DNA from 4 places in the Pradoshia sp. TA40_28 genome. Region 1 is predicted to be linked to each of the others. Evidence: riboswitches for the same ligand, from Rfam matches in the RefSeq annotation. Region 1 holds a riboswitch; each other region holds the start of a gene.
What was found. A riboswitch is a leader RNA that binds a small molecule or an ion and turns the genes downstream of it on or off. The one in region 1 is predicted to bind cobalamin.
Positions count from the first base shown of each region.

Region 1 (8,610 bases):
CTCCATGTATGAGGTTGTTCAAACGGTGATTTACTTTACAGCAGGTTCGGCTTCGATTTTCGTTGTAAGTCGTTATTTAAACTTTGGTGTAGCAATCATTGCGATGGTGATCTTCGCCTTGATTTTATATCGCTTTTTATTCCGGGCAGATAAATATCCAATCTTCCTTTTATTATTAGCAGGTATGATTATTGGAACCTTCCTTGGAAGTCTGGTCACCTTCATGCAGGTCATTATTGATCCTGTAGAATATGAAAGTCTGCAAGCTCGTTTGTTTGCAAGCTTTATGAATGTGAAGACTGAATTATTGCTTATTGCGATTGTCATTTTAAGTGCAGCCTTTATTTATGGCTATCGATTATTACGTGATTTAGACGTTGTATCTTTAGGGCGTGATAATGCAATTAATCTGGGTGTTTCTTATGATAAAATCGTGCTAAAAGTCCTGATACTTTCATCTATACTAATTGCTACTTCGACTGCACTAGTTGGTCCAGTGACCTTCTTAGGGTTAATTGTAGCGAATTTAGCTTATCAATATTTGGCTACATATAAGCATTCCATATTAATTATTGGGGCAAGCTTGATCAGTATCATTGCGCTTGTCGGAGGACAATTTCTTGTTCAGCATGTTTTCCAATTGAATACAACCATTAGTGTCGTTATTAACTTTGTCGGTGGGATTTACTTTATATACTTATTACTAAAGGAAAGTAGGAAAGCGTAATGATTACAATTAAAGAGCTTTCTAAAAGCTTTGGGAAGAAATCTGTCATTGAGAATGTAACATTGCAAATCCAGCCGGGAGCCATTACATCATTTATTGGTCCAAATGGTGCCGGTAAATCGACGTTATTGTCAATGGTGAGCCGTCTCTTAGATGCTGATACAGGTGAAGTGTTTTTAGATCAAACGGACGTTAAGAAAATGAAATCAGATGCTTTTGCGAAGCGGGTCGCTATTTTAAGGCAGGCCAATCACTTAAATATTCGCCTAACCGTACGCGAACTTGTTTCCTTTGGCCGCTATCCTTATTCAAAAGGACGTTTGAATGAAGAGGATGAAAAAATTGTAGACCAAGCCCTGGAATATTTGAATTTAACAGATATGCAAGATAAAATGCTGGATGAATTATCAGGCGGGCAAAAACAGCGTGCTTTTATTTCCATGGTGATTGCTCAAGATACAGAATATATTTTATTGGACGAGCCATTAAACAATCTGGATATGAAACACTCCGTTCAAATTATGAAAATACTGCGCAAGCTAGTAGATGAGTTAGGAAAAACGGTAGTTATAGTCTTGCATGATATAAATTTCGCTTCTGTATATTCTGATCGTATTGTGGCGTTAAAGGATGGGCGACTTGTAAAGGATGGCCCAGCGCATGAAATTATCAACTCAGAATCCTTACGTGATGTGTATGATATGCATATACCTGTACAGGAGCAAGATGGCTGCCGTATTTGCGTATACTTTAATTCACATTCATAACTCTAATGAGCTAATATCTAATTTTAGTAAGGACTTCAAAATAGTAACGTATTTTGGAGTCCTTTTTATGTAAATACACCTTCTTATAGAAAGAAGGGTATGGGGACATTGACATTATTATTAATGGCTACAAAAAGAGAGGTAGACCTGCAAGTTGAGAGGGTCCACATTTATTTGACAAAGTAAGTACTAAAAAGATGTAGCTTAAATTTTAAAAGTGTTGACATAATTTGTGATTCTCATTTAGAATAATAATGTCAACTGAAAATGATAATCGTTTTCAATTAAACAAGATAAATAGGGGGATAACAAAGGATGAAGAAGTGGAAAGTATTAACTGCAATGGCTGCTTTAACTTTAATGTTGACAGCTTGTAACTCAGGTGATGAGTCAACAGCTGGAGAATCTTCTGAGAAAAAACAAACAGAAGAAAAAGGAACTACTGAAAGTTCTAAATTCCCAATGACAGTTTCTTCCTTAACAGATTCTCGTGAAGATGAAGAAAAAGGTACAACAACTACTTTTGAAGATGTAAAATTAGATAAAATGCCTGAACGAATTGTTACACTTGATTATGGTTTCTTAGATACACTAGATGCAATGGGTGTTGAAGGAATCGTAGGAGTAGCAGCTGGCGGCGGTAAAGGGAATATGCCAGAACATTTAAAAGAAAAATATGTTACTGACGGTGTTGCTGATGTTGGTACATTAAAACAAATTGATTTTGAAGCAGTAGCAGCTGCTGAGCCGGATGTTATTTTCATCTCTGGCCGTCAAACACCATTCTATGAAGAATTGAAAGAAATTACACCGAATGTAATCTTCATTGGTTCTGATAACGAGAATTACATAGAAGCTGTAAATGAAACAGTCGATTTAGCAGCTAAAATTTTCGATAAAGAAGAAAAAGGTAAAGAGTTAAAGGCGTCATTACAAGAGAAAGTAGATGCAGTAAAAGAAAAAGCAGCTGGGTATGAAAATGCATTAGTAGCTATGTATAATGACAAGAAAATCTCTGGTTTTGACAATGGAGAAGATTCCCGTTTTGCTTATGTTTACAATGACTTTGGCTTCAAGCCAGCAACAACTGATATTGAAGCATCTTCCCACGGTTCTGACTTTTCTTATGAGTCAATTCTATCTGTAGATCCAGAAGTATTATTAATCATTGACCGTACAGCTTCTGATGTGGAAACAATTAAGAAAGATATTGAAAATGATATTATCAAGAAAACTCGTGCTTACAAAGAAGGAAAGATTGTCTACTTAGACGGTGTTAACTGGTACTTCTCAAGCAATGGTGTAACTACTGAAGCTGAAAAACTAGATGAAATTCTAAATGAGTTAAAATAATATTCATAACAAGGAGCATGTCTCAAGCGGGGCATGCTTTTTCATAAAAGGGGCGATAAGGATGTTCGTTCAACTTCGTAAATGGACAGTAACAGAAGGTAATTCAGATAAGGTATTAGAACGTTTTAAAAAGAAGCCAGACCAAGGACCATCCTTGTTAGAGCAACGTGAAGGCTTTATCAGCCGTGAGTTGTTAGTGAAGAAAACAACACGTGGGGAAGAGGAAGTTGTCATGATCATCCGCTGGGAATCAGAGGAAGCGTGGAAAGCATGGGAGAAGAGTCCTGAGCACATTGCAGGCCATAAAGCGAAAATTAAGGAGCATGGCGGCAAGCCTCCAAAGCCGGAGTACGTGATCAATATGGAACATGGAAATTATCTTGTAGTTGAATAATGAAACAAACGCCCTTTATTAAAAAGCGTTTCAGACTGTAGACAAACCCCTTATTTTTTAGGGACCTTGTTTACAGTCTTTTTTTTCGCTATTCTTTCCTATTCGGTTAACACTATTTTCTACAGAATGGGCTCGCTTTCCGCGGGCAAGCATCAAGCCTCCTCGCGCTCTGCGCTGCGGGGTCTAGGGTACGCTTGTTCTTCCCGCAGGAGTCTCTCCCATTCTGCAGAAAATAGGATACTGCTTCATATATGGGTTTCCACGGTATAAGACAGAAATTCTCAGTGTTTTTTATAATTGGACTTGGGAAGGTCCAAAATTCGTGAATAAGGTAAAAAATAAGGAATTCAGAAATTGGTCCCTTAAGGGCCATTCTGAATTCCTTTTGTCTACAATTTGAAACGGGGCTGGGACATAAGTGATATTCCCCCTAATAGTTCGTGTTTTATTTGTTTCAATAGATTTTGGTCATTCTACATACCATTATTAAATTAGATTATGTCCCCGCCCCGTTTTTATAAATATAAATGAGTTCCCGCACAACAACCTCTGACGGAAAATCCGCTGCTATATATTTTCAAAGCGAGCCAGATTACACATATATCTAAAATTCCAAAGGTGGAGTTGTCTCGTCCATAATTTTAAAAGTGTAACCTTTATGTTTTAGACGACGAATGATTTCCGGTAGTCCATCGACAATTGTTGTATTGCTATTAAAATCGTGCAGGAGGATATAAAGATTTTCCTTTTCATCTACTCCTCTCATAATTAAGTTAAGTAATTTTTTTTCTGGAATCGGAGGATTCAATCCATCATTGGCATCACAATTCCAATCATAATATTTATATCCCCTCTCTGTTACCTCAGTTTTTAATTGCTTCATTAAATTAGTACCAGCATATTGTTTAGCAACATAATTATTGGAGCCACCAGGAAAGCGTAAAATTTTTGGGCTTTCGCCTACTTCTTCTTTTAAGAATGTTTCCAGTTTATTAATATCTTTAAAAAATGAATCCTTAGATCGATAAATTTCAGAATAATTATGGGAATAGGAATGTAACCCAAGGGCATGACCATTTTTAACAATTTCTTTATACAAATACATATGTCCGGGACTTGCCGTTCCGGTTACAAAAAAGGTTGCTTTGACATCCTGAGTTTTAAGAATATCAAGAATATCCTGTGTGCAGTTTGAGGGTCCATCATCGAAACTGAGGTAGGCTGTTTTTGCAAATGATTCTATTGGAATGAAAAGTTGGATAATAAGCAAAGTGATAACAGGTAAAATACGCATAATAAACTCCTCTGTTAGAAATGGTTTACTATAGTTTTCGATTAACAATTAAAATATATTCTTAAAACAAGTTGAATAATGGGGTAAAATGTTTAATATCGAAAAGGAACATGTATAATAATACATAGGCAATTCAGAAAGGTTGATAAACATGATTGAGATACAAAGTTACACAGTGGAAAAACTGGAAGACCCATTTGGAATTCTCCCCGGAGATAGATATGAATATTTACTGGAAGTGGCTGTTCCTGAGGATGATGAGCTCTATACCGAAAAAGGGTTACTTTTACGTGTTATATATGTAATGGATGAAAATAAGGATTCAATTACAAAGTATGAGTTTATAGAAAATGAAACACAAAGTGTTCTGGATTTTGAGCTTGAGGATGATGAGTTATCCATGGTATTGCAATTTTGCAAAGAACACACTGATCTTGAATACGAAGAAGATTAAGATAATCTTACATAACAGATCATAAAAGAAATTTGAATATAAAGAATTGAAAGAGTGCCTTATTTATAAGGATAATAGGGAAACCGGTGTCATTCCGGTGCAGCCCCCGCTACTGTGTGCGTGGATGAAATGATTTGGTAAACCACTGGCTCGCCATTTTGAGCATAGGAAGGTAAATCAAAGTAAATTGATGCGTTAAGCCAGGAGACCTGCTTTTTCATTTTATGTACTATTTTTCGGAGGGAAGAGTAGGGTAGCCTGAGCCTGTTGTTTAGTATAGGACGCCGCCTTAGCTTTTCCTTGAGCTAAGGCTTTTTTTATTATTTAAGAATATGGGGGAATAACAGTGTTGAAAAAGAAAAACAATTTATTTTTAGTGGTTTTAACCTTTATGTTATCCATTTTTATGTATGGATGTTCATCATCTAATGATGACTCGACTCAGAAAAAAGAGGGTCCTGAATCCACATCATCTTCCTTTCCGATTGAGGTGAAAGATGGTTCAGGAGAAAAAATTAAAATTGAGGAAAAACCTGAAGCTATTGTTTCTTTATTGCCAAGCAATACTGAAACTGCCTATGCACTTGGTCTTGGTGAGAAAATCGTTGGGGTATCTGATTATTGTAATTATCCAACTGAGGCAGCTAACAAACCAAAAGTCGGCGGCTTAGAGATTAATGTTGAAAAAGTATTGGAATTAAATCCTGATCTTGTTTTACTTTCGGCAAGCCATTTTACTAACGCCAAGGATACAATCAAGCAATTTCAAACAGCTGATATTGATGTAGTTATAGTTCCTGATGCCAATTCATTTGAAGAAGCATATGGAACAATTGAGTTAATTGCAAAGGCTACCGGAACATCCGAAAAGGGTGAAGAAATGATTAATGATATGAAAAAAGAAGTGGCAACCATTAAAGAGAAAGCCAGCAAAATAAAAGATAAAAAGAAAGTATGGATTGAGGTATCTTCCTCCCCAGATTTATATACGGCAGGCAGCGGAACCTTTATGGGAGATATGCTAGAAATCATTCACGCGGAAAATATCGCCGCCGATCAAAATGGATGGGTTACGATGAGTGAAGAACAAGTCATTGAGCGCAATCCTGATGTCATTATTACTACATACGGCTATTATATTGAAAATCCTGAAGAACAGATATATGGAAGAAAGGCTTGGTCTGAGGTAAAAGCTGTTAAAAATAAGCAAATTTACGATGTCAATAACGATACGGTGTCACGCCCGGGACCGCGTTTAACAGAAGGATTGCAATTGTTAGCTGAAAAAATCTATCCTGAAACTTTTAAATAACCATTCCACTTGAGAGCTTCCCTACATGAAGGGAAGCTCTTTTTTTTTCGAATTAAATAATTTGAATATTCCGATAATATTGTTGAAATTTTCCTTTTATGTAGATATGATAATACCAATACGTATTCACACTCACATGTGGGATTAGAATGATAGGCTCGTAGTTTATGCTAATCAGCATAAGCTGTAAATTAGAAAAGTAAACAAAGATAGATCATTGACGGGAAATAAATCCGCTGAAAAATGCCAGACAGATAGAATACCTTCTAATAGTTCGCACAGATACCAATGATTTAATCAGTGTTGCTTTGGTTAGAAAAAGAAATAATCACTCATGGCAAGTGCTCAATGGGGTTTATCGCTTAGGCTTATTGAGTGCTGGTTTTACGCGTATCCAGCTCAATGTATGGAAAAGGTGAATCCATATGGCGGTGCAATTGCTCTATGACATCCGCTTTAGGGCTCGTATTATCGTTACTCTTTTAAATGAGTTGGTACGGACAAACGGGCTTTATGGTCTGGCCACCATGTGTATTGGTTTTAGTCAGGCAATTGCCATAATAATAGAAAGGGAGGCAGGATAATGGGACAAAATTGTTTATTGGAAGTAAATGAAAAGGTAGCTTTCATTACGATTAATCGACCTCCCCTTAATACATTGAATAGGGATACATTATATGAAATTGGGACTTATTTAGATGATATAGAAACTAACAATGATATTAGGGCAATTATCTTAACCGGAGCAGGAGATAAATCTTTCTCAGCTGGAGCCGATGTGAATGAATTTGCTGATTTGGCGGAGCCGGAAAAAGCAAGGGCAACGATTCAAGGTATGCATGACTTATTTAATCGAATAGAGTCATTTCCAAAACCCATCATCGCCAGTATAAACGGTCATGCCTTAGGCGGAGGAAATGAATTGCAAATGGCCTGCCACTTGGTTATAGCTGCGAATACAGCAGAGTTTGCTCTACCTGAAATTAAACTTGGAATTATGCCTGGTTATGGAGGAACGCAACGGTTGCCAAGATTGATTGGCCGCAGGCGGGCACTTGAATTAATGTTAAGCGGTGAAAAAATTTCAGCGATTAAAGCATTTGAATATGGTTTAATTAATAAAGTTGTACCTGTTAATATGCTGAAATTTGAATCCTTAGCAATCGCAACCAGACTAGCTGAAGGGCCGCCACTCGCGATTAAAGGAATCCTTGATTCTGTCATAAGAGGGACAGAAGTTTCTTTGGAAGACGGAATCTCAATTGAATTGGATAATATGTTAAAAATAGCCCAATCAGAAGATGCCATGGAAGGAATTAGCTCCTTTTTTAAGAAAAGGAAGGCAGAGTTTTCCGGTAAATAATCAACTGATAGGTGGGTGGAATGATACAGTCTCTTGGATAAATATAAAGCCCATTGGATAATGAGAACCAATGGGCTTTTTGGTTAAGCTTGTTTATGGAATCCTTCTTCCATTAAATATGATTTTGCTTCATTATAGGAAGGAAACGTTCCATCCAGATTTAAGCCTGCGTATACATTCCACATATCTTCCTCTAGTACCAAGGTAAGAGTATGACCTTCATTGTTTGTCCAAGTTTCTTCTTCACCATTCGAATCGACCTTTTGGTCTTCATGCGGTTCAGTAGAAAGAAGTTGAATAGATTTGGATAGAATTGTTTCTAATTGCTCAGCAGAAAAATCTCTGATGTTTACCAAACCTTTATGATCAACTCGATAACCTGGTATTCCTTCAGCAAAAACGAAACCATTGCCGTTAGGGTGCAGGTGGTAGACTACATTCATTTTATCTAATTTGCTTTCAGGATATTGATAATTGACACGTCCAAGAGAAACATTTTTACGTTCGAGTTCCTTAAAGGACTCTATAATTGCAATTTTTTCTTCAAAAGTTAACATACTGCCTCCATAAAAGTGGATTTTACTATTCGTCCATTATACCATTAGTGGATAGATTACGTTATGCTCAACGAATGTAATTATGAATTTTAGATAAATAAGGGTGGTTACAAAGATGAAAAACGGGAAAAATCGCAGTGATATACATGCAGGACTAGAAGTGGATATTGTTTTAAAGAAGGATCAGCGCACCGGTGCTTTAACAAGGGGTATTGTTAAAGATATATTAACTAATTCAGCAACACATCCACATGGCATTAAAGTGCGTTTAACGGATGGACAGGTTGGAAGAGTTCAACAGATTATTAAATAAGAGCAATCCGGAAATGATCCGTTTTGGATGGAGAGATCTATACTATTGCCCAGCATAATAGCAGAAAGCTGATCCA
Region 1 covers NZ_JCATZO010000020.1:8,582-17,191, forward strand. The annotation lists gene AC58NB_RS16900 (iron chelate uptake ABC transporter family permease subunit) at 1-727, shown strand, start outside; gene AC58NB_RS16905 (iron ABC transporter ATP-binding protein) at 727-1,494, shown strand; gene AC58NB_RS16910 (siderophore ABC transporter substrate-binding protein) at 1,810-2,847, shown strand; gene AC58NB_RS16915 (antibiotic biosynthesis monooxygenase family protein) at 2,909-3,241, shown strand; gene AC58NB_RS16920 (polysaccharide deacetylase family protein) at 3,846-4,535, opposite strand; gene AC58NB_RS16925 (DUF6509 family protein) at 4,687-4,989, shown strand; cobalamin riboswitch at 5,025-5,220, shown strand; gene AC58NB_RS16930 (ABC transporter substrate-binding protein) at 5,381-6,301, shown strand; gene AC58NB_RS16935 (hypothetical protein) at 6,727-6,885, shown strand; gene AC58NB_RS16940 (enoyl-CoA hydratase/isomerase family protein) at 6,885-7,664, shown strand; gene AC58NB_RS16945 (hypothetical protein) at 7,748-8,221, opposite strand; gene AC58NB_RS16950 (YwbE family protein) at 8,337-8,534, shown strand.

Region 2 (8,610 bases), on a different contig from region 1:
CTCTGTGTGATGCTCCCAATTTCCCCTTGATTAACAGTCAGAATTTCATTATCCCACAGCAGTTCACCAATTGGAGAGACAACGGCAGCCGTCCCGGTACCAAAGGCTTCTTCCAAAGTACCATTTTTATAGGCCTCAATGATTTCCTGCATAGAAACTCGACGTTCTGTTACAGGGATATTCCAGTAACGTAATAGCTGAATAATGGAATGTCGGGTCACACCATCCAAAACACTCCCATTTAATGATGGCGTAACAATTTCACCATTTATTTTAAAGAAGACATTCATACTGCCCACTTCTTCAATATACTTTTTCTCAATCGCATCTAGCCACAATACCTGTGAACAGCCAAGTGCTTCTGCTATTTCTTGCGCTTTAAGACTGGAAGAATAATTACCTCCTGTCTTAGCCATACCCGTACCGCCTTTAACAGAGCGAACATAGTCTTTTTCTACACCAATTCGAACGGGGTTTATTCCTTCTTTATAATACGCTCCTACCGGTGATAAAATAATCATAAACTGATAATGCCTGGAAGGGGAAACCCCTAGATAAGGCTCTGTAGCAATGATAAACGGACGTATGTATAAAGAGGTTCCCTCTCGATCCGGAATCCAATCTCGATCCATATCAATGAGAAGCTCCAACGCTTTGATGGCAAATGACTCATCTATATGGGGAATGCATAAACGATCATTGGATTTATTCATGCGTTCAAAGTTCTTCTCTGGCCTAAATAGAAAAACACGATTATCGTGAGTGCGGTAAGCCTTTAATCCTTCGAAGACCGTTTGACCATAGTGAAACGTCATACAGGAAGGCTCTAAAGTAATAGGTTGATAAGGGATAATCCTTGGGTCATGCCAACCACCTAATTCTTCATCATAATCCATGATAAACATATGATCTGTAAAGATTCTGCCAAAACCAAGTGTTTCAGAGTTAGGTTTATCTTTTTTATATTTGGCTTGTGTAATAGATATTTGTTGAGTATCCATGTAGTGTCCCCTTTGAATTGTCAGAATAATTAATAAAATTAATTGTACTCCTCAAAGGGGCAACCTGCAAGTAGCAAACCTAATATTTATATAAAAAATTTCCAATTCGCAAACAATATGTGACAAACTTTAGATTTTAGCTCTTACTCTGCATGATAATGTACGGTTGAATATGCCCTGTACTGTCCTTACCTAACTTTTCAATCTGCCAGTCTTGATAATTAGGCTCGTAAACATTAATCATTCGAAATGCGTCTGAGTGATTGGAACCTGATAAAACGTATTCCTCATGCGGATTTGACTTTCTTTTAATATGGAAGAGGTAGAGAGGCTGTTTAATTAAATATTTTAAGCCCAGTAACTCTTCGATTTTCTTTTCAAAGGAATCCAATCTTTTTAATGAATGCTTACTATTCTCACAACTGGCATCTTGATCACCTAAATCATGTACAACTGTCTTATGTTCACCATATTTATAAACTACTCTGGTAACACAGGTTGGGCTATCCGGCACAATTTGTGCAGTTGTTTGATAGATAAAATTCTTGTAATCAAAAGATAGCAAGAGATCCTCTATTTTTTTAATTCGTTGTTTGGAAACCGTAAAATTTTTAACTCCTATATATGAAACATGCTTCTCACCCTGCCAACTTACATGTCCTTCACTTGTGATGGTTGCCTGATAGATCGGGGATATGCCAAGACATGATGTCCGCGAGATGGAAATTTCTTTAAACAACTTTAAAAATCCTCCTATTAGTCCAAACTGGTCTGTTTAAATTCTGATTATCTATCTATATCACTGTGCTCTATTTTCAAACATTTCCCACAAGATTATCATATGGGATATATGCATGATAAAAGACCAATACCATTTATAATAAGCCAAATTACTCTTTAATCAAAGACTAATAAGATCTATTTCATTCAAATATATACCTGAAATAAATGGGTTTAATTTCCTGTTTTTTCGCCAAAGCCATCGCCTAGTTTTAACTCTGAGAGAATAAGAATGCTATTTTTACATAGTGATAGAATCTAAAGTGAAGTTAGAAAAATACAATTCTAGGTAATTCGAGGAATACTACGATATGATTTTCCTATGCAAATTGAATACGTTTCAACTACCTTGATAAGGATGTATAATACACAGAACCTGTGTATAGATACATATTAGGAATTATTTTTTACAAACTTAAAAGAGGGCTGTCTTGTATCTTTTTCTGCTATATAAGACAGTCTTGCTTTGCTTAAATCACGCCTATGAAAAAGTTTTCTTATATAGCTTCAGCAACAATAATGAATCGATGCTGTGTTACATCTAAGTACCCATTCGTTTGAATAATCGTATGAATTTTATATAACACGTCAAAATACTTATTTACGGAAAAGTCTGGTATTTGCCATGGAATTGCCTTTAAATAATAGATCAAAGCACCAACATCATAAAAAAAGTTGGATAGGAAAAGCTTCTTGACTATAGATACTGTTCAAGCCACTCTTCTTGATCTCATCTTCAGCGATTTGTAAATTCCACGTAGAAAACTCACCATTTATGGGCACATCAAATAACGCATTCATTTCTTTGCAATCCAACCCACCAACTTGTTGCGTTATAAATATCCCTTTTTTTCTTAATATCTGGCTTATTTCTTTCCTGAAAAAGATTCATGCTGATTCGCAATCAGATCAAAATAAGCATTCGGAAAAGGCAGAACAGAATCCTCTTCAATTCCGACTACCTGTACACCAAATGGGTGAAGACGTTCTTTGGCAATAGGAATATTAGGTTCATATGCCTCCGTTGCATAAATTTCAGAAGGAAACGGCCTCATTAACGATAAAAATTCACCACCGCCTTTGCCCATATCAAGCATTCTATTCGATGTTTTCATATGAAAAAGAAGACGGCTTCCGTAGGACCATGGCAAACAATCGGTTTGCATTCTCCCAGTTCCGGTAATAAATGAAAAATCCCCAGAAAAACGTTGGTATGCTTGCTCGACATACCTTAAAAACACGGAATCGTAGCTCATTGTATTCTCCCCTTTAACAGATTAGTTTGTAGGCCATTCTGTATAAAGGCGGACCACGACACTGATTTCTGCGTTGTTATGGTTCATGTTCCAACAATTGCATAACAATCTCTCCAATAGTTTCCATTTCTATCTATCTTATCATAATTATATGATCTATTTTGTGAACTTTTTCCGAGAATAGAATTCCCCGATTTTGCCTATCCTATTATGGATGTCCTAACTGGGCATCGGAACGTATCCTACTGATGGGGTGATAAGCAATGAGTTATCGGAATCAGTTAGATCCACACTCTTCTCTTTTTCACCATAACTGGACAAGGCGGAAGCGCTCAAAATCACAGGTTAATGGACATACTGCAATGTCTCAAACCAATATCATTTTGAGAAGCAATGCGAAAGCACACCGCTGGTAAGGATGCCTTCGAGCAAAAAAAGACGCCAATTACGGCGTCTTTTTTGCTCTTTAGAGTTCATCAAATCCATTCGAATCTGTTGTTTTGGTATATTGTCGTGATTTTTGTTCAAAGAAATCAGTCTTGCCTAAATCTACTTCCTGATATGCAACAATCCATCTGAACGGATTTTTATTTGGAACATCTGGAAATGGTGTTCTTCCATACCCTAACTGATTGCAACGCTTATTGGCCATAAATTGGATATATTGACGAAGCTCAGCCATCGTGATTCCTTCTACTTTATTTCCGATGACTTTATTACCCCATTCAATTTCAAGTTCTGCCGCTGTTCGGAAGGTTTCAATCGCAAAATTCCTGAGCTCTTCTGTATCGGTTTCCGGATGTTCTGTCAAAATTTCTTTGAAAATCTTTTCAAATAGGCCAACATGAATCTGTTCGTCCCGGTTTATATAATTAATCATCGTCGATGTTGCCACCATCTTTTGGTTTCTGGCCAAATTGTAAAAGAAAGCAAAGCCCGAATAAAAGAAGAGTCCTTCCAGAATAACATCATAAATGATGGATTTGAGCAGGTTTTCAATCGTTGGGCTTTCTGTGAAATCCCGATAGCCATCCGTAATAAAATCATTGCGTTTACGGAGGATTTCTTCTGTTCTCCAATATTCAAAAACCTCATCTTGCTTACTCTTTTGGACGATACTCGATAATACATACGAATACGAGTGATTATGAATCACTTCCTGCTGTGCCAGCATAATCATTAAGGCATTCAACGAGGAATCGGTCAAATAATCAGCAACTTTACTAGCATAGTCAGATTGGATACTGTCAAGTAAAGCTAACAAGCCGATAATTTTCAAAAAAGATTCCTGTTCAATCTCTGATAGATTGGGGAACTGTTTCGCGTCATTCAACATATTAATTTCAAAAGGTGTCCAGAAATTAGAGAGCATCACTTTATATTTTGGATAAGCCCATGGATAACGCACATCGTCCCAATTTAAAATATTCGAATTTTTTCCATTAATAATCCCCGTTGAGCTATTCGGTGCATCCCGGTCAACTAATTTTCTTTTTTCTACGATTGTTTTTGTGTCCATTTTATAATCTCCTCATCATTATTGGCAGCTTTCGCATTCTTCTATAACAGCACTTGATGTAGAACGTACATAATAAGTTGTTTTTAAACCAGTCTCCCATGCAAGCAGATGCAAATCTAATAAATCACGTGCTTTAATATCATTGCGGACATACAGATTAAACGAAATCCCCTGATCAATATGCTTTTGACGACGCGCATTTTGGAGGATGCTCCATTTTTGATCAATTAAATAAACGGATTTATAATACCACATCGTCTCCAGATTCAAATCAGGTGCAGTCACTGGAATTCGATAGTTCTTTTTCTCTTCGGAATACTCCCTTCTGAAAATTGGGTCAATTCCAGATGTAGAACCAGCAATGATGGCAGTTGATGAATTTGGAGCCACAGCCATAAGGTAGCCATTTCGAATCCCATATGTATGGACATCAGTTTTCAACTCATTCCACACTTCAGAATGATAGCCTCTTTGGTCAAAATACGCTCCGCTTTCCCAATCAGACCCGCCAAAATATGGATAGGCGCCTTTCTCTTTAGCTAAATCTACACTTGATTTGATGGTTAAATAAGCAATTTTTCCGTATAAACGGTCACAGTATTCAACTGCTTTCTCCGATTCCCAAGCAATGCCCTCTAATGCCAGCAAATGATGCCAGCCAAATGTACCAAGTCCGATCGCACGATAATTTTTATTCGTTATATTCGCCTGAATGACTGGTATATTATTTAAATCGATGACATTATCAAGCATTCTAACCTGTACCGTTATTAATCGTTCAAGCACATCTTCCCTTACAGCTTTGGCCAGAGAGATGGAGGATAGATTACAGACAACAAAATCTCCGGGTGTTTTTTCGATAATAATTTTCCCATCCTCCGTTCTTTGTTCAATCACCGTTGTTGGACTTTGATTTTGCGTAATTTCTGTGCATAAATTACTGCAATAAATCATTCCCTTATGACGATTGGCATTTAAGCGATTGACCGTATCCCTATAAAACATATAGGGCGTTCCCGTTTCAAGCTGAGAAATCATGATTGCCTTAAACACTTCTATTGCCGGTATTTCCTTTTTCGAAAGCTCCGGATGGTTAACACACTCTTCATATTTTTGTCTAAATTGCCCATTTTCTTTTTCTTCATCAAAATAGTCTTCAAGAGAATAGCCCATGACCTTCCTGACTTCATGCGGATCAAATAAATACCATGTGCCGCGTTCCTTAACACGCTCCATAAATAAATCTGGAATGCATACACCGGTAAATAAATCATGAGTACGGAAACGTTCATCGCCATTATTCAGACGGGCTTCAAGAAAGGTGAAAATATCTTTATGCCAAACATCCAGGTAAACAGCGATAGCGCCCTGCCTTTGGCCCAATTGGTCCACACTGACAGCAGTATTGTTTAATTGCTTCATCCATGGAATAATCCCTGAGGAAACACCCTTGAAGCCTTTAATATCACTGCCCCTGGCCCTTATCTTTCCTAAATAAACACCTATTCCGCCACCATTTTTTGATAGATTGGCAATATCCGTGTTCGAATCATAAATTCCCTGCAAACTATCATCGACCGTATCAATAAAACAACTGGATAACTGGCCATAGCTTTTCCCGGCATTAGCAAGCGTAGGAGTCGCCACCGTCATATAAAGATTGGATAATGCCCAATAGGATTCTTTTATTAATTCAAGCCTTTTGTTTTCTGGTTCATTCATCATCAACGTCATAGCAATAATCATAAACCGCTCTTGAGGAAGTTCATATAGTCTGCCATTATGCGATTTAGCTAAATAGCGATCTGCCAATGTACGAATGCCAATATACGTAAATAATTGATCTTTTGACGGTTCGATAAGTGCCGAGAGACTGTTAATCTCTTCTTCTGTATACACATCCAATAAGGCAGGATGATAGATACCCATTTCAGTCAATGTTAGAACAAGCTGATAGAGCTTTCCGTATTTATTTTTCAGCTCATAGCCCCTGTTTTGGGAAGCTAATTCATATAAACGATCTAAATAAATAGCCGCTGCTACATATGTCCAATCCGGTTCATCGGCAGATATGCGCTCTACGGCACTGAGTACGAATAAATTCACCAATTCTTCCTTGTTATAGTCAAATTTATATTCCAGTGCCGTCATAATTTTTTCGATATATTCTTCTGCTGAATATAAGGAAGGATAGGGTTTTACACATTTTTTTATATATGTTTCAATGCTCTCCAAATTGCTGATTTCTATCTTGCTATATTGACTATGATCTTGTGTATCGTATGATAGTACCATCATTTTTCCCCCTTATTTTTCACTGCCATTTCTCTAATGCATACTCTTGTAATGATAGGATTCTTTGGTTTGAGCTCCTCCTGAATGGTAAAGCTTGACCCAATTTAAATTTTTGAGCTACCAAACCATCGCATAAAGACCATACCTTCTGATACGACATATTTTGTTGAATCAGGATTTCTCAGAACCACCGAATAGTTTTGATTTTCTCCACGCAAAAAATCCCATTGCCTTTAATCAGCAATGGGAATAGAAATAATAACAAAATTGAAATGTGCCAAAATTGCCATGTTCTCTGTTCCACCTTCATTGCTCCCGATAAAGGTAAACTAGTGAAAAAGGCAGGTCTCCTGACTCATGCGTCATTTTACTCTAAGTCCTTCCCATAGATTGATCTACAGTGGTTTACTTATTTCATCAGCATTTACAGTTGCGGGTACAGTTCCGGATTTTCACCGGATTCCCTATTAAGTCGTATTCGACACCTTTAACACGTTAAACTCAATATATAGTATTTAAAAATTTCAATAATATCAACATATAGAATTATAAATCTAATAACTGAAAATAGCAATCAATATCCTGCCAATTATTTTGGCAGTTGCTGCAAAAAATGATTAACAAATGCTTCAGATTCCAACCGAATCCCAATGTACGGCGGTTGAACGCGCCTATTCGCTTCAAGCGGAATTCCAAGCCAGAATACTTTTTGATCCATAATGACGAAGCTGAAACTTGGACCGTTCTGAAGATGGATATCAGGATCTAAATAGGTATGGGAATCAGGAGAGTATATCATTAACTTTGCCCTTGAATTCCTTGTTTTTACTCGTTGAACAAACTCTTGTGATAGAACACTCGAATTTGGCAAGGAGAGAATAATCGATGAATGGGCTTGTTTTATATCTTGATAAAATCCCTCTAAATTTCGTGCATAAATCCATTGTAATTTCGGATGGTGATTCGTAATCCACTTGCCTATTTGGTCCATATTGATCATTTGGTTTCGTTTCATCTGATATTGCACAAGTTGATGAAGGGTCTTGGAATGAGAAACTTTTGATTCAATAAACTCCACATCGCTAACATGAATCAGCTTTCCTTTGGTCCTTGTGATTGCAACATTAAGAAGTCGTTCACTTTCCCTTCCAGTCAATAACATACCAGCCCGATTTTGAGGATAACTATCCACACTGTCAAATACCATTAGTTCCCGTTCACTTCCCTGGAAACGATGGACTGTAGCAGCCAAAATATCATGCAGACCATTCTCATCTTGATATAAGTCTTTAATTAACGTCTCCATCAACTGCGCCTGGGCTCGGTATGGAGTTGCATAACCAATTGATTTGGTACCACTGCTATAAGCTTCATGTATAATCTGAAAGGATAATAACAGATTCATCAAATTCATTCTAGAACCCGAGGAAGTACCTGTGAAGCAATGCTCTCCGGTAAAGCTAGTATTTAATAATACCGACGCACGGTCTGGGAAGGGCGACCTTGAGACGATTTCTTTTTTATTTACATGAACACTTGGATGATCTCCGACTAATGAGTTATAAACATATTGATTCGTGAAAGCAGATATATCCGGATGCATTCTCCGCTGTTCTTTTAAAAGAAACAGATGCGTATGAAGTTTCCCACCACGCGCGATATCGGCGACCCCGGCACGGTGAAAAATATCTTCTTTCAACCATCGATCTACCAGTTCGCCACGCGAAACGGCGATAGGAGGCAATTGCTTAAAGTCTCC
Region 2 covers NZ_JCATZO010000005.1:186,076-194,685, forward strand. The annotation lists gene AC58NB_RS08695 (branched-chain amino acid aminotransferase) at 1-1,001, opposite strand, end outside; gene AC58NB_RS08700 (DUF6438 domain-containing protein) at 1,138-1,740, opposite strand; partial or broken gene AC58NB_RS08705 (methyltransferase domain-containing protein) at 2,279-3,037, opposite strand; gene AC58NB_RS08710 (YpzG family protein) at 3,301-3,453, shown strand; gene AC58NB_RS08715 (ribonucleotide-diphosphate reductase subunit beta) at 3,504-4,556, opposite strand; gene AC58NB_RS08720 (ribonucleoside-diphosphate reductase subunit alpha) at 4,575-6,851, opposite strand; cobalamin riboswitch at 7,175-7,355, opposite strand; gene AC58NB_RS08725 (AAA domain-containing protein) at 7,441-8,610, opposite strand, start outside.
Region 2: another riboswitch for cobalamin. It lies ahead of AC58NB_RS08720 (ribonucleoside-diphosphate reductase subunit alpha); the one in region 1 lies ahead of AC58NB_RS16930 (ABC transporter substrate-binding protein).

Region 3 (8,610 bases), on a different contig from region 1:
AGGAGAAAAATATCCAAGTGATTGGCATAATATAAAAAGACGCAAAGAGCTACTAAAACAGGACCAATCAATAGTTGTACATGGCTCCAATCACGACCGTTCAGGTTTCCCATCATCCACTGGACAATTTGCTGCATCACTCCCGCATTAGAAAAAGAGAGGAGCAGGGAGGTACAAGCTGACAAGAATGAACTAATGGCAATGCCCGTTAACAGCAATGTCAGCATCGAAGTTTTACCATGATTGGTCGCAATCCTGTAGACCGCAAAAAGCGTTACGGCGGATAAAATAAAACCCATTAACGGTACAAATAGAGAATGAATAGCCGCTAAACCAAAATAGATAGCCACTACGCCGCCGAAGACTCCGCCTGAGGAAACACCAATGATGCCCGGGTCAGCCATTGGGTTGCGAAACACACTTTGCATGACAACACCCGAGATCGCCAAGCCTGCTCCAACTAATCCAGCCACGACGACACGCGCTAAGCGAATCTGTACAAGAATCGTCTCATACATCGGATTATACTCAAATTGAACGAATGGGAGCAGTGAGAACAGCACTTTCATTGTTTCTGAAAATGGAACAATCACACCACCATACATCGTCGCTAGAAGTAATGACACAATCAACGTACAAACCAGGCAGCAAAAAACAAGTGCCTGCTTAGATTGCTTACTGACCATCATTTTTTACCATATAAAACTTGGTAAATATCTTCTGCACCTTCTATGATAAAGTGAGATGCTGTTGATAAATTGGCGCTATCAATTACATACACCTCATCATTCTTAAATGCCTTAATTTTTTTTAGGGCCGGATCCTTTTTCCATTCCTCAACAAAGGTTGCTTTTGAACCGTCATACTGCCAATCACTCGTAATGATGATGTCCGGGTTTAGCTCCACTAACTTTTCTTTTGATAGATTAGGATAATCGGGATACTCTTCACCCGTTATACCTGCTTCTGTGATGGCATTAATTCCACCAGCTAAGGTAATCATTTCTCCAATAGTGGTATTTTCTGTAACAGATGAATTTTGTTGTGTCCAGTAAACCACGCGTTTTTTCTCCGCCTCGGCCTCTCCTTTCTTTTTCAGAGCAGCCATCCGCTCCTCTACATCAGCTATGATGTCAGCGGCCTTTTTCTCTTCTCCTACAATCGCCCCTACTTCCTTAAGACCTGCTAAAACGCCTGAAAAGGATGAATCATCTTTTATTTGATAGGTTGTTATATCCGCAGACTCCAATTGATTGAGTACCTCCGGGTCAACATAGGATGGGATCAACACTAAATCAGGTTCTAACGATAGGACCAATTCGGAAGTGACCGTTTCAATTTTCGTATCAATTCCTTTTGTTAAATCAGCAACATTTGAAATACCAGGGTCTGTTGATAATTTAGTAACGGCTGCAACCTGATCCTGTCCAACTAAAGGAAGCAAGTATTCATCAATCGCCAATGTTGTTGAAACAATATTTGTTGGCTTTTCTTTTATCGTAACCTCTTCCCCGCGGCCGTCTGTAAACGTTTTGGGATAAACCCCTGTTTCTTGGTTTTCTTTTAGTTTTGTCTCTTGCTTCTGATTGTCTACTGTCTCATTACCGCAAGCAACTAGTGCAGGAACGGATAAGAACAAGAGAAGCATAAAGCTTGCCATCTTTTTCATCTCACTATCTCCCTTTATAAAAAATTATTTATATTTAGCGTGTTTACGCTGAAATATTGAAACAAAAAAAGCCTGTTTTCCTAAATAAGGAAAACAGGCTTGATTGATGTACAGACTAAAAAAACCCTGTCAAAAATCACGCAAAGATACAGTATCTCTGCGTTCGCCAATCCTTTTCCCTCCGAAAAGTAAGCATACACAATCATAAGCAGGTTTCCTGACTCTGAGCTTCCTCTTACTCTCACACCTTCCCTCGTTAGAGGTGGTCACGTGATTTCATCAGCTCTTACAGTAGCGGGGGCTGCTCCAGATTCACACTGGATTCCCTTTTACCTCACCAAAGTGAGCACTTATGTTTGTTCTGAAATTTCATATAACTAAATAGTATCATGGTAAAGATCAAAACGGAAGATATTATCGAATGAAAAGGATGCTAATTCAAATTAAAAAATAAAATTTAATAGCCAGTGCAGTAAAATTTCATTTTGCAGAAATGATCAAATGACAGATTCTACCAAAAAGAAACTTTCACTGTTCTCAATTCAATCAATGAGCCTACCCGGATTCCATGATTTTACTCAAACAAGTATAAAGTTATCCTAAATAAGGATTTCCCTTTTGACCAACCCAAATGTCAGACTGCTCTAGTAATGCACCGATTCGAAGTAACCAATCCTCTTTCCCCTTAGGTGCCATTAGTTGTACCCCTAGCGGCAGTCCTTTAGCAGTTAAATGTATAGGTAAACTGATAGCCGGCTGGCCAATAATGTTCGCAAGCTGCGTGAATGGAGTATAGGTTAAACTCGGTTTAAACATCTCATAGACCAATGCTAATTGTTCAGATGAATGTAATTCATCTACTTTTAATAATTGTGAGCTCTGTTCAGGTGTATGGGTCAATTCTCCAACCCTTGGTGCTGGGTGAGCTGTTGCCGGTGTGAGATATAAATCAAATTCCTCATTGAACTTTGCCATTTTCGCAGCGGCTGTATCCCATTCAGCTATACTGCGTGTAAATTGAACGGCTGATACATTTTGTCCAGCCGTTTTGAGAACCCAAGTGACGATTTCTATATCATTTACCGTAATAGGACGACCAATAGCTTCTTCAATTGAAAGAATATCAGCTGCCATCTCCCCGCTATTCATAATATAGTAATTTTCCATTAGACGGATTCCATCTACGCCGTTCTCACGTTCTTCAACGCTAAACCCTGCCTGCTCGAGCCATTTCACTGTCTTATGTACCGCTTTTACTGCCTCTTCACTGACTTGTGTACCTACCGGAGATTTAGTAGAGAAAGCTATTTTAAACGATTTTTTCAGCGGTTTCGAAAGTTCTTCTAAATAACTTCCATTAAATAATGGTACCTGAAAGGCCGTATCCGGCTGAATGATTTGCAATGCATCCAGCATTGCTGCGCTATCACGGATGGTTTTTGTTAAGGCAAAATCACCTGCCGCTCCATGCCATTGACGCCCTACCCCCGGACCAACCGGAGTCCTGCCCCTTGTTGTTTTTAATCCAACTAAACCAGTAAAGGATGCCGGAATACGAATGGAGCCCCCTCCATCACTGGCTCCGCTGATCGGTACCATGCCTGAGGCTGTGCTGGCAGAAGCCCCACCGCTTGACCCGCCAGGTGAATAATCTAAATTCCATGGATTACGTGTAGGTCCATAAACAACAGGCTCTGTAATATTCTTTACGCCAAATTCCGGTGTACTCGTTTGTCCAATAATCACAAACCCTGCCTCACGAATTTTCCTCACATAATTAGAGTCACGTTTTGCGATCCGATTTAAAAGCAGTTTTGAACCAGCGGTAATCGGTTCATCTTTAATGGCTTGAGACAAATCCTTTAATAAAATAGGGACCCCTGCAAAAGGGCCCTGAATGGATTCTGACTTTTCTGCCTCTATTAATGCCTTTTCCATTCTTGTTCTAACAACGGCATTTAAATTAGGGTTAAGTGCATTAATTTGCTCGAATGCATCCTCTATTATTTCTTTAGAGGATAGATGTTTTTCTTTTATAAGCTTAGCCAACCCAAGACCATCATAGTTGGCATAATTTCTTAAATTCATGTAATGTGACACTCCTAATTTCTGAACTATTATTTAATTTACTATTCTTTTTCACTTAGACCAATAGCTGACTTCGTATTTTTATTTGATTATTATCCAATTATTTAGTCTATGTACCAGAAACATCATTGTCAGTTCGTGATTCACTGCATCTGAATTGAATGAATTAGTCATTTATCTACCCCAAGAATTCACACTCATTACTTTCAGAGCTTATAAGTAACAATTAATTCGTACAGACGCTGCAGTCCATCTTCCCCCTCAAAACGGTTCATTTTATCCATTATCATCTGTCTGTTCTTGAATACAGTTTCGACTGTTTTTGATAAAATACTTTCCGTTAGCTCATCCTCTTCAATGACATGAGCAATTCCCTGTTTCTTAAATGATTCAGCATTCATAATCTGATCTCCCCTGCTGGCTTGTTTTGATAATGGGATTAGAATCATCGGTATTTTTAAACTTAAAAATTCAAATATAGAATTTGACCCAGCTCTTGAGATCACTATATTGGTCATAGCTAATAGATCAGCTAATCCTTGATTTATATATTCAAATTGCGCATATCCATTTAACTGAATCGTAGGATCAACTTTCCCTTGTCCGCATAAATGAATGATATTAAAGGTTTTAAGTAATGTATTTAAATTTGAACGAACAGCCTGATTGATTATTTCAGAACCCTGACTGCCTCCCATAATCAACAAACCTGGCTTCCTCACTTTAAACTGGCACAGTTTCATTCCAGTATTTGCGTTGCCCCTACGTAATTCCCCTCTTACGATAGGTCCTAAGAAAAAAGCTTTTTCTGCGGGAATATGATTTTTAGCCTCCGGAAAGGTATAACAAATCTTTTGAACAAATGGCAAGGATAGTTTATTTGCCAACCCTGGTGTAATATCTGATTCATGCGAAATAATCGGTATTTTGCGACTTGCACCAGCAAGTATAACCGGAACAGAAACAAATCCACCTTTTGAAAAGATAATCGATGGCTGTATTTGCTTGATTATTCTTCTTGACTGCATGATACCTTTCACGATATTAAATGGATCTTTGACATTCTTTACATCTATATATCTGCGAAGTTTACCCGTTGAAATAGACAAATAGGTTACATCCTTAAATTCTTTAATTAAGGAAACTTCAATTCCATTCTTAGATCCTATGTAATAAATCTCCCAACCTCGTTCCAACAAATAAGGGATTAAGGCCAAATTGACAGCAACATGCCCCGTTGATCCCCCACCCGTTAATACAATTTTATTTTTCATATTTTAACCTCCGACCAACCGTGAGATTTTCCGATAGTCCATATGATAGGTCCTAAACCTATGCCTATAAGATTTAATCAGGAATGGGTTACATTCCATACTCTCTGTAAATCCACACGCCCTTCATCTATAGTCAAACGATAAACATCAGGTGTTGTAAGTTTCATCCAAGCATGATAATCAAAGGATTCATCAAATTTATTTAAAATTAACGTTAATAAATTCCCGTGTGTAACGATCAATGTATTGGTGTATTGGCTGGCTACTATCTCTTCTATCACGGCAAATCCTCTTTTTCCAGCCTCATTACTTGATTCTCCACCAGCTAATTTCATATCTCTTTCCAAAAATGATTGGTACAATCTTTCTCTCCAATCAGGCAAATCATGTTCACATAACACTCGTTCTATTAATCGATCATCATATTCCATATATAGATTCTTTGCTTCAGCAATTGCTTTACATGATTCGACTGTTCTTTTGTATGGACTGCACAAAATCCGATCTAAGGAAATGGTGTTAAAAAAATCGGCCAGCTCTATTGCCTGCCGTATTCCTTTATCCGTTAATAAACAGTCTGATGCCTGACCAGAAGCCTCGCAATGCCGGACTAGATAAATACTCTTCATATTATCCCCCCCTATACACTAATATCCATAATTTGGTTTATTTTATCATATTAGATATTCAAGCGTTTACTTCCATGATTTATTCCAACCTTTTTTTGTTGAATGTCACTAAAAAAATACGTACCATTTAATCTGAGGATGTAAATCGTTTAAACGGAACTCCACTGATATGTTTAAGCAATTGTCTTAAACAACAAAGACAGTTCAATCAGAAAAAGTATCCTGTCATTTTACAATCATTTAAATCGTATTTTTACTGAAATATATTAGCTTAGGAGGATAGATGATGAAACAATATCATATATTGGTCTCGGGACTAGTTCAGGGTGTTGGTTTTCGCTATTTTACTTTATATACAGCAAATAACTATGATATAAAAGGCTGGGTGCGTAATGTATCAAATGGTGATGTAGAGATCGTTGCGCAGGGTAGTGAAGAAGCATTAGGTCATTTCCTAGGTAAAATCAGGATAGGTCCGAAATTCAGTAAAGTAAATCATCTAGAAATCAGTACACAATTAGTTCAAGATTTTAAAACATTTACTATTAAATAAACCTTTTCCAATAAACAGAAAACTTACTTTTATTACATTAAACTTTCTGTTTTGTTACAATTAGGAAACATATCTAGTAATTTTTTGTCGAATCTACTACACTAAGTTAGTACTTTACAAATTTACTAATTTTAGTGGGGGTCAACATGAAGAACAAAGTTTTATCTATTACTGCTACCGCTGTCTTGGCGTCTTCTATATTTGCTGGTGCTGCTTCTGCTGCTACCGTTACAGTTTCCAAAGGGGATTCTTTATGGAAATTAGCAACTAAATATAATACTACTGTGTCTGCGATAAAAAAAGAAAATAACCTAACGTCTGATACTATCTACATAGGCCAAAAACTTAATATAGGTGAAAATACAACAAGCTCTACTACTAGCACAAAGAAACATACCGTTAAATCTGGAGATTCTTTGTGGAAAATTGCCAACACCTATAATACAACTATTGCAAATTTAAAATCTTGGAATAGTTTAAAAAGCGATACAATCTATGTTGGGCAAGTATTAATTGTTAGCAAATCATCTACTTCAACTTCAACTGGTACTACTTCAGGTTCTACAATTACCAAATCCGAAGCTGAACGTATGGTTGCTACTGCAAAGAGCCTAATCGGAACTCCTTATTTATGGGGTGGTACGACACCTGCAGGTTTTGATTGCAGCGGCTTCGTCTACTATATTGTAAAACAAGAACGTCCAAGCTTTACACGTACAAACACAGCTACCTACTATTCTACTATGAAGAAAGTCAGCACACCTTCTGTAGGCGACTTCGTCTTCTTTGAAACATATACTTCAGGAGCATCTCATATGGGTATCTATATTGGAAACAATAAATTTATTCATGCAGGCTCAAGCGGTGTTGTACAAGCTGATATGACATCATCTTATTGGAAACCAAAATACTTAGGTGCAAGAAGCCTCTAAGTTCATATTATAAAAACGGTAAGCGAAAGTTTCGCTTACCGTTTTTTTGTTTTATGTCTTTATTTTAATCATACCTACCTTTAGCTAAATTTATGCAATTTGAGGTTCTATCGTATAGTGAACTTTCATTCGGACATCATATTCTTAAATCTGTTATGTAAGGAGATTGTCGTGTGGCTAATGTATTTCCAAATAAACCATTACATATACTTTTTTCTTCAATCCCCGGCCAAACTGAGCAAGAATACTGGGAACAGCAAAATAACGGCTTATCCTGTCATAAAGGAATATCATGCCAAGAGGATGGCAGCTTTCTGATTATTGAACAAAGACAGTGGATTGAACAAGAAACCTTTGGCTATACCGTCTCTAAAGAAGAAGCTTTAAAGGAAATTCTCTTGTCAGACAACCTTGATTTGTTAGACCACCCGAAATTTTTTGACTTAAAACTACTTTATGAAAACAGGCGGAATACTCCATAAGCTACGGAGTATTCCTTTACAGGTGTTATTTTTCCACCCAGTTACCATCGTCATTTTTTTCATATTTATTTTTCACTGCACTCCAAGCTACTTTAAAAGCTGTTTCTTCTTCATTATATTCGTCTCTTGCTGAATTAAAAGCTTCCTTAAATATTTCCTGAGCATGATGCGGTAAAGAATCTTTTACAGAGTCAGGCAGTTCACTTACAGATTTATAGGGCATAAGATAACCTCCACTAGTAAAGTTGATCCTTTTCTATTCCCTTCATTTCCTTGTCTTTAAACAAAAAACGTCTCATCCGAAGGGAATCTCCCTCCAAATGAGACGTTAATATAAGTAAACTTATTCACCAAGGTCTACGTTATGATAAACCTGCTGAACATCTTCCAAATCTTCAATTGCATCAATCATTTTTTCAAATTGTGCTTGAGCTTCTGCATCCAAGGTGACATCATTTTGAGCAAGCATTGTAAGTTCAGCAACTGTGAATTCTGTAATACCTACATTTTTTAAGGCTTCCTGAACAGCATGGAATTGATGTGGTTCTGCATAGATGATAACTGCCTCATCTTCTTCCAGAATATCACGAACATCAATGTCTGCTTCCATTAGCAATTCAAGCACTTCATCAGATGTCTTTCCTTCAATACCAAAAACAGCTGTAGCATCAAACATATAAGCAACAGATCCGCTGACACCCATATTTCCGCCATTCTTACCAAACGCTGCACGGACTTCTGATGCTGTACGGTTTACATTATTTGTTAACGCATCAACAATCACCATAGATCCGTTTGGTCCAAATCCTTCATAACGAAGTTCATCGTAGTTTTCCTCAGATCCACCCTTAGCTTTCTCAATTGCACGATCAATGATTGCTTTTGGTACGCTGTATGTTTTTGCACGTTCAAGTACCATTTTTAATGCTTGGTTGGATTCAGGATTAGGCTCACCCTGTTTTGCAGCTACGTATATTTCACGT
Region 3 covers NZ_JCATZO010000002.1:67,414-76,023, forward strand. The annotation lists gene AC58NB_RS02380 (FecCD family ABC transporter permease) at 1-686, opposite strand, end outside; gene AC58NB_RS02385 (ABC transporter substrate-binding protein) at 686-1,669, opposite strand; cobalamin riboswitch at 1,860-2,038, opposite strand; gene AC58NB_RS02390 (amidase) at 2,264-3,757, opposite strand; gene murG (undecaprenyldiphospho-muramoylpentapeptide beta-N-acetylglucosaminyltransferase) at 3,964-5,031, opposite strand; gene AC58NB_RS02400 (histidine phosphatase family protein) at 5,109-5,660, opposite strand; gene AC58NB_RS02405 (acylphosphatase) at 5,947-6,213, shown strand; gene AC58NB_RS02410 (C40 family peptidase) at 6,360-7,145, shown strand; gene AC58NB_RS02415 (hypothetical protein) at 7,319-7,627, shown strand; gene AC58NB_RS02420 (ChaB family protein) at 7,653-7,850, opposite strand; gene AC58NB_RS02425 (YebC/PmpR family DNA-binding transcriptional regulator) at 7,971-8,610, opposite strand, start outside.
Region 3: another riboswitch for cobalamin. It lies ahead of AC58NB_RS02385 (ABC transporter substrate-binding protein); the one in region 1 lies ahead of AC58NB_RS16930 (ABC transporter substrate-binding protein).

Region 4 (6,895 bases), on a different contig from region 1:
ATAGACTGTGCCTGCCGTTGTATTTGCACGGCTTTGGATGAACTGTTGCTCTGTTTCGTTTTCGACGACTACCCGGATGTTCATTACATCTGGGCGAGTTTACGTGATCCTCGCTTGAGTCACCACCGATTTATAAATACCTTAGTTAAAGTAATTTCCATAGTTCGTCAGAACGCTCACAATAGTGAATATCCTTTTAGCGGCCTCTTACAACCATCGCGTGCTGAATATCCTGCACCTGAATTTTCATTCGGTTCAGTTGGTCACGTTGCTGGTCATTGGCACTTTGATCCATCGCGTTTAATTCATTATATGAATTTTCAAGACCGACTAATGCCTCAGTATATTCTTTATCATTGTAATGCTCCTGTCTCGCATAATGATTATATTGCTTTTCTGCGTATTCAATCGCATTTGCACAACGCTCCAAACACTCGTCCATGGATTTTCTTGTAGCCATAGATACCCTCTCCTTTTAACATTGGATTGGTTCACAAAAGCTCATCCATTATCCATTATGCCCTGATCAAATGGATTTTAGTGTAACTTCAAATAATAGCTAATTGGAAAGTATAAACTAGCGTGGTAAAATGAGAGTTATGCTCTTACTCAAAGAAATACTAACTAGGGGGTTTAAGAATGAAACAGGTTAACCCTTTTCAATATGCAAATGACAATAAACGTTATCATACATGGAATTACCATCTTCGCAATCAATTTGGCCACAAGGTATTTAAAATTGCTCTTGACGGTGGATTTGATTGTCCAAATCGTGACGGTACAGTCGCATTTGGTGGATGCACCTTCTGCAGTGCAGCAGGGTCTGGGGATTTTGCCGGTAATCGCGCTGAGGATCTGCAAAAGCAATTTGCTGATATAAAAGAAAAAATGCATCAAAAATGGAAAGATGGAAAATATATGGCCTATTTCCAGGCTTATACCAATACCCATGCACCAGTTGAAGTCTTACGTGAAAAATTCGAAACTGTCATGAACGAGGAAGGTGTAGTTGGCTTATCTATCGCTACTCGCCCTGATTGTCTGCCTGATGATGTTGTAGAATATTTAGCTGAATTAAATGAACGTACGTACCTTTGGGTTGAGCTAGGCTTGCAGACTGTTCATGAAAAAACGGCAAATATCATTAATCGTGCACATGATTATCCAACTTATGTGGAGGGAGTAAACAAGCTCCGTAAACATGGAATACGCGTATGCAGCCACATTATTAATGGGTTGCCGCTTGAAACTCCTGAAATGATGATGGAAACTGCTAAAGAAGTTGCTAAACTCGATGTTCAGGGGATTAAAATTCACTTATTGCATCTGTTAAAAGGCACTCCAATGGTGAAACAGTACGAAAAAGGAATGCTAGAGTTTTTATCACTTGATGATTATGTCAACCTTGTCTGTGATCAGTTGGAAATCCTTCCTCCTGAGATGGTTATTCATCGTATTACGGGCGATGGCCCGATTGATTTAATGGTTGGACCGATGTGGAGTGTTAATAAATGGGAAGTGTTGAATGCGATTGATGCTGAATTGAAGCACCGTAATAGCTATCAAGGAAAACTCTATATCCCTAATAAGGCTGCTGTGACATATGAAGCTTGATCGCATTCTCCCATTCGCAAGAATCCTACTAGAGAAATCTGTAAAGCCAGGTGATATTGCCATTGATTGTACAATGGGCAATGGGCATGATACCGTGTTTTTAGCAAATTTAACCGGTCCGGATGGACATGTATACAGTTTTGACATTCAGCAAACTGCTATAACTAAAACACAGGAGAGACTCATCTCAACCGGGCTTCAGGAACAGGTAACATTGATTCATGCTGGGCATGAGCGTTTGCAGGAATTTGTCCAACCCGATCGACCAGTGACAGGTGCTATCTTTAATTTAGGGTATTTGCCAGGCGGTGACAAAGAAATTATCACGATGGCTCCGACTACCATTCAAGCCGTCACTCAATTGCTCGAAATGATGGAACCAGAAGGTATTATTGTTCTCGTGATTTATCATGGGCATCCAGGCGGAGATCTCGAACGTGACGAAGTGATTAAATTCGTTACAGAGCTTCCACAGGATATGGCTCATGTACTGCAATACCGATTTATGAATCAAAAAAACAACCCACCATTTATTATCGCCATTGAGAAACGTTAAAAAAGTGTGAGTACTTATACTCACACTTTTTTCATAGAGTTCATTTATAAATCTCAGGGGTAAAAAAGATTTGCGGTTTTCCGGCGATTGGATGAGGGCGGCTCACCAGTTCCACTTCATATACAGATGAGAGTAACTCTTCATCGAGGAGTAACTCAATACTGCCATCCGCCACTTTTCTTCCATTTTTAAGCAAAGCACATCTGTCTGCATATAAAGCCGCCATATTTAAATCATGCAGAATGGCAACAACCGTTAACTCTTCCTCAATCTGAAGTCTCTTCAGTAAATTCAATAAATCAATTGTATGCTTAACATCCAAATGATTTGTAGGTTCATCGAGAAACAGGAGCTTTGGCTGTTGGGCCAGCGCTTTTGCTAAAAGGACCCGTTGTTTCTCTCCACCACTTAACGCTGAAAAATAGGTATGCTTAAATTTCAGTGTATCTGTTTGGGCCAGACACTTATCTACAATAGCGTAATCCTCAGTTTGATAATGATTAAAAAATCCTTTTCCCTGATAAGGATATCTTCCGAGTAAAACAATTTCTTCCACTGTAAAATCCAAACTCACTACATGTTCCTGGCTTAGCACAGCCGCTATTTTTGCTAATTCTCCGGCTTTATAGGAGGATGTTTGTCTACCTTGGATCGTTGTGGTTCCCGCTTTATATTCCATTTTCCCCAATATACTTTTAATCAGCGTTGTCTTTCCGCTTCCATTTGGTCCAAGAAGTGCAAAAAACTCTCCTTTTTCTACCTTTAATGAAAAATCCTGGAGCACCCGTTTATTTTTATGATAGCCTGCACTGAGGTTCTCTACATTTAACATGTCAAATTCCTTCTTTTTATCCGTTCTTTAATTAGTAAAATCGTAAATATCGGTGCACCAATTAAAGCCGTAATTACACCAATAGGCAATTCCTGTGGATTGATGATGACTCGAGCAATCATGTCAGCCAATATCAGATATCCTCCCCCGATGATCATCGATAAAGGAAGTAAATGCCTGTGGTCAGCACCCGATATAAGGCGAACTAGATGTGGAATGACCAATCCGACAAAGCCGATTGCTCCTGATACGGCAACTGCCGCACCTGTTAATAGGCCGGCACCTATAATGATCATGATTTTCTTGCGTTTCACGTTAATCCCATTGTATTGAGCAGATTGATCTCCAAGTGCCAATCCATTTAGTTCCCGGTAATGATACAGAATAATAGATGCCCCTATTACGAAGAAAGGAATTAGTATACTGAAGTGCCCCCAGTTTTTCATGGCCATGCTGCCCATAAGCCAGTTCAATACTTCTCTCATCTGATCTCCTGATGATAGGGCAATGATTAGAGAAACCAGCGCTCCAATAAATGAATTCATAATAATACCCGCTAGAATAATGGTTTCATTTGCATAGGTTACACTAGCTGCCCTTGTAATACCAAACACGACCAGCAAGGTTATAAAACTGAACACTATTGCAACAAGCGGCAAAGTGAAGTGACCAAAAAGAGCTATTTCTATATTAAAAAATAAGACGACCACTGCACCAACTGACGCTCCGGACGAAACACCAATGGTATATGGATCAGCGAGTGGGTTTTGCAGAAGTCCCTGGAAGGCAGCCCCTGCCAGAGCCAAACCCGCTCCTACAAATAATGCAATCAATACTCGTGGTAAACGTATATTCCAAATAATCATTTCAATATTTTTGGGACCTGTATAGAAAGATTCCTGACCGGTTATATTTTTTAAGAGGATCCCAATTATATCTTTAATCGACATGTCCACGCTTCCTATAAACAGGCCGAGCAATGCAGCTAACAGCATAAATAGGATACTCACTGTATAAATACCGGTTGTTCTTTTTTTATTTTTCATTTCTAAACTTCAATTCCTCTTTACTCCAACGGCGAACCTCGGATTATTCTTACACTTGTTCGAATTATATCTAACCGTTTCAAAACACAAAAAATCCTTAGCTCTGTAGGTATTGAGCTAAGGATTCACTTTTTTCCATTGTGAATACAATAAGCCTACTTTTCCCACCGAAAAATAAGTACAGTAACTTTAAAAGCAGGTTTCCTGGCTTATACTAATCAATTCCTGATTTAGTAATTACAGTAGCGGGGGCTGCAACGGCCTTTAACCGTTTTCCCTTTCACCCTCAAGATTCGAGGCACTTTTAAAGTATATAATTTGATTTCATTTTCATTTTTAAAGATTGACTGCCACTCAACTATCATCCTATAAGCCCGGCTTCTTTGGCAATTAATTTAAATGACTTTACTTTTGCCTCATAGGAATGAGTAATCGTTACAAGCATTATCTCATTTGTGTTGAACCGTTTTCTAAGCTCTTCTATTTTTTTCATAATCGTTTTTGGGGACCCGATAATCATTTTTCTTCTATTATAATCAATTCGCGCCGTTTCAAACTGAGACAAAGCCATTTCGTGAATTTCATTCGGGTGCGGAGTTCCCTCCCGGATAATTCCCTGTGAAAGAAATAGTAAGGATAAATCTAAAGATCCAGCCAAATATTCTGCCTCTTCATCTGTATCTGCACATATCGTAAATACGGTAACCATCCCTAAAGGTCTCTGTCCAAAATCGGATGGACAAAACGTTTCATAGTAATGCTTCATATTTTCTTCTGCATATTCACTGTTAATAAACAAAGCAAAATTATATGGTAACCCTTTTTGTGCAGCAAGAGAGGCACTTGATGAACTTGATCCAAGCATCCATAATTCCGGAGGAGCTTGAATAACAGGAGTGGCTGCTAATCCATAAAGAGGATGTAACTCAGGTAAATGATCATATAAATACCAAGTTAATTCATCCACCTGAACAGGAAACCTGTGAAGATCACTTAATCTGCCTTCCTGTAATGCACGCGTTGCTCTTGGCATCCCGCCAGGAGCTCTGCCGATGCCCAGATCTATTCTTCCTGGAGCTAAACCTGACAATACTCTGAAATTCTCCGCCACTTTATAAGCACTATAATGAGGTAGCATTACTCCACCAGTGCCGACTCTTAGCTTAACGGTTTGAGCAGCAATCCATGTCGCAAGGACTTCTGGCGATGAGCCAGCCAACCCTTGGCTATCATGATGTTCACTTACCCAAAATCTTGAATAACCCAACTCCTCAGCCAATTTTGCCAGTTTGACTGTATTAGCAAGCGCCTGCTCTGAAGGTTCTCCGACAGAACGTGGTGACTGGTCTAGAATACTTAACTTTATCCCATCCGTACCATCCCCTCACGATAAAATGCTATTATACTGGTCTTTATTTCTTTTTCATCCTTTTAAATGCATGATACAGCTTACTGTTCCAATAAAAGAAATACGCTGATTTGCCAGCTAATTTCAGCAGATTTCGGGTATACTGCCTAACCGCTTTCTGGCTCTTAACCTTGGAGTCGGCTAAATAAATACCCATTAACCCTTGATTAATCATCCTATGGAACTTACTATCTGGTATTTTCATGACATCTTCATTAGCTTGTTCAACGAAATAAGATAGCCTCTCAATCATTTGCTCTTCCGTATCATAATAGAAGCAGAAGTTCAAATCATTGCCAAGACGATCTTCCTCCTGATCAATAAAATAATCCAGCATAATATGCAATCCTTGAACATATGGGAAATAAGAATCATATATATCCCTTGCCATTTGCTCTGTGAATTCTGGACGGTAAGCATAGGAAACTAAGCAAAAAATACCTAATGTAGATCCTGCACAAGCGCTAAATTCATACCATGTTAAATCTTCTGGAAGCTCGTGTTTATTCTGACTGTACCACGTTTCTAATCTATGTACCCGCTCATCCCACTTAACATGCTTATGTATTTGTAAATCGCAATAATAGGAGCAAAGTTTTTTCAAATAAGGCTCTATATACCTGTAATGCTCCAGTTTTACTAAAATAGACTGACAGGTATGTACCAAATCTATTAAATACCCTCCGTCATCCTGATCCTCTCTAAGATCATAGTAATTCTGTGTCGAGCTCTCTGGATTTAGGGCATCCTTCATAGATTGATGTAATAAAGCAAAATCGTCAGGATCAAGCGATGTACTGCGGTCACATAAATTATCAAGATAATCACTGATCGTTTGATATGCTACAATAAATCGGATTACATCCTCTTTTCCTGCACCTGCAGCGAGAGCTAATATAGATCCTCCCTCACAATGAAATGTTTTATGGGCGATACTGGCCAGGGCCTGAGTACGCAGTTCTTCATTAGGGATTTTTTCAGCTTTTGCCTGCCACCCCGTCAATTCTCGATGAACAACTGGAAATATACCTCGGTATACTTCCTTTACCAGACCAATATCACTTTTGGGCAACTTCATATATGTTCCATCTCCTTAGAATCCTTAAACGATATATCCTATATTCCGTAATCGTGCTTCAATAAAACTCTTTGCATATAGGAATACATCTTCTCTCTCTGGCTCATTAAAAATTTCATGATATAGCTTCGGCCATTCTTTATAATGTTTTTCAGATGCCGGAAAGTAGTTAAACCATTCTCTTACCATAGCCTTGTCCACTATTTTGTCATCCCCAGCCTGCATAACAAGAACAGGAATATCCGGGAAATCTTCATAAAAATCAAAGGCTTCCTTCATAGCCTTTACTAATTCACGATACCACCTGACAGATACACTTGTAACGTAAAGTGAATCATTTAAATCAAACTCAATGACTTCA
Region 4 covers NZ_JCATZO010000003.1:388,201-395,095, forward strand. The annotation lists gene AC58NB_RS05940 (hypothetical protein) at 1-84, opposite strand, end outside; gene AC58NB_RS05945 (YtzC family protein) at 197-460, opposite strand; gene mnmL (tRNA modification radical SAM protein MnmL/YtqA) at 640-1,614, shown strand; gene mnmM (tRNA 5-(aminomethyl)-2-thiouridylate-methyltransferase MnmM) at 1,604-2,170, shown strand; gene AC58NB_RS05960 (ABC transporter ATP-binding protein) at 2,211-3,002, opposite strand; gene AC58NB_RS05965 (FecCD family ABC transporter permease) at 2,996-4,048, opposite strand; cobalamin riboswitch at 4,226-4,369, opposite strand; gene AC58NB_RS05970 (LLM class flavin-dependent oxidoreductase) at 4,410-5,414, opposite strand; gene tbcS (tetraprenyl-beta-curcumene synthase) at 5,461-6,534, opposite strand; partial or broken gene AC58NB_RS05980 (serine aminopeptidase domain-containing protein) at 6,559-6,895, opposite strand, start outside.
Region 4: another riboswitch for cobalamin. It lies ahead of AC58NB_RS05965 (FecCD family ABC transporter permease); the one in region 1 lies ahead of AC58NB_RS16930 (ABC transporter substrate-binding protein).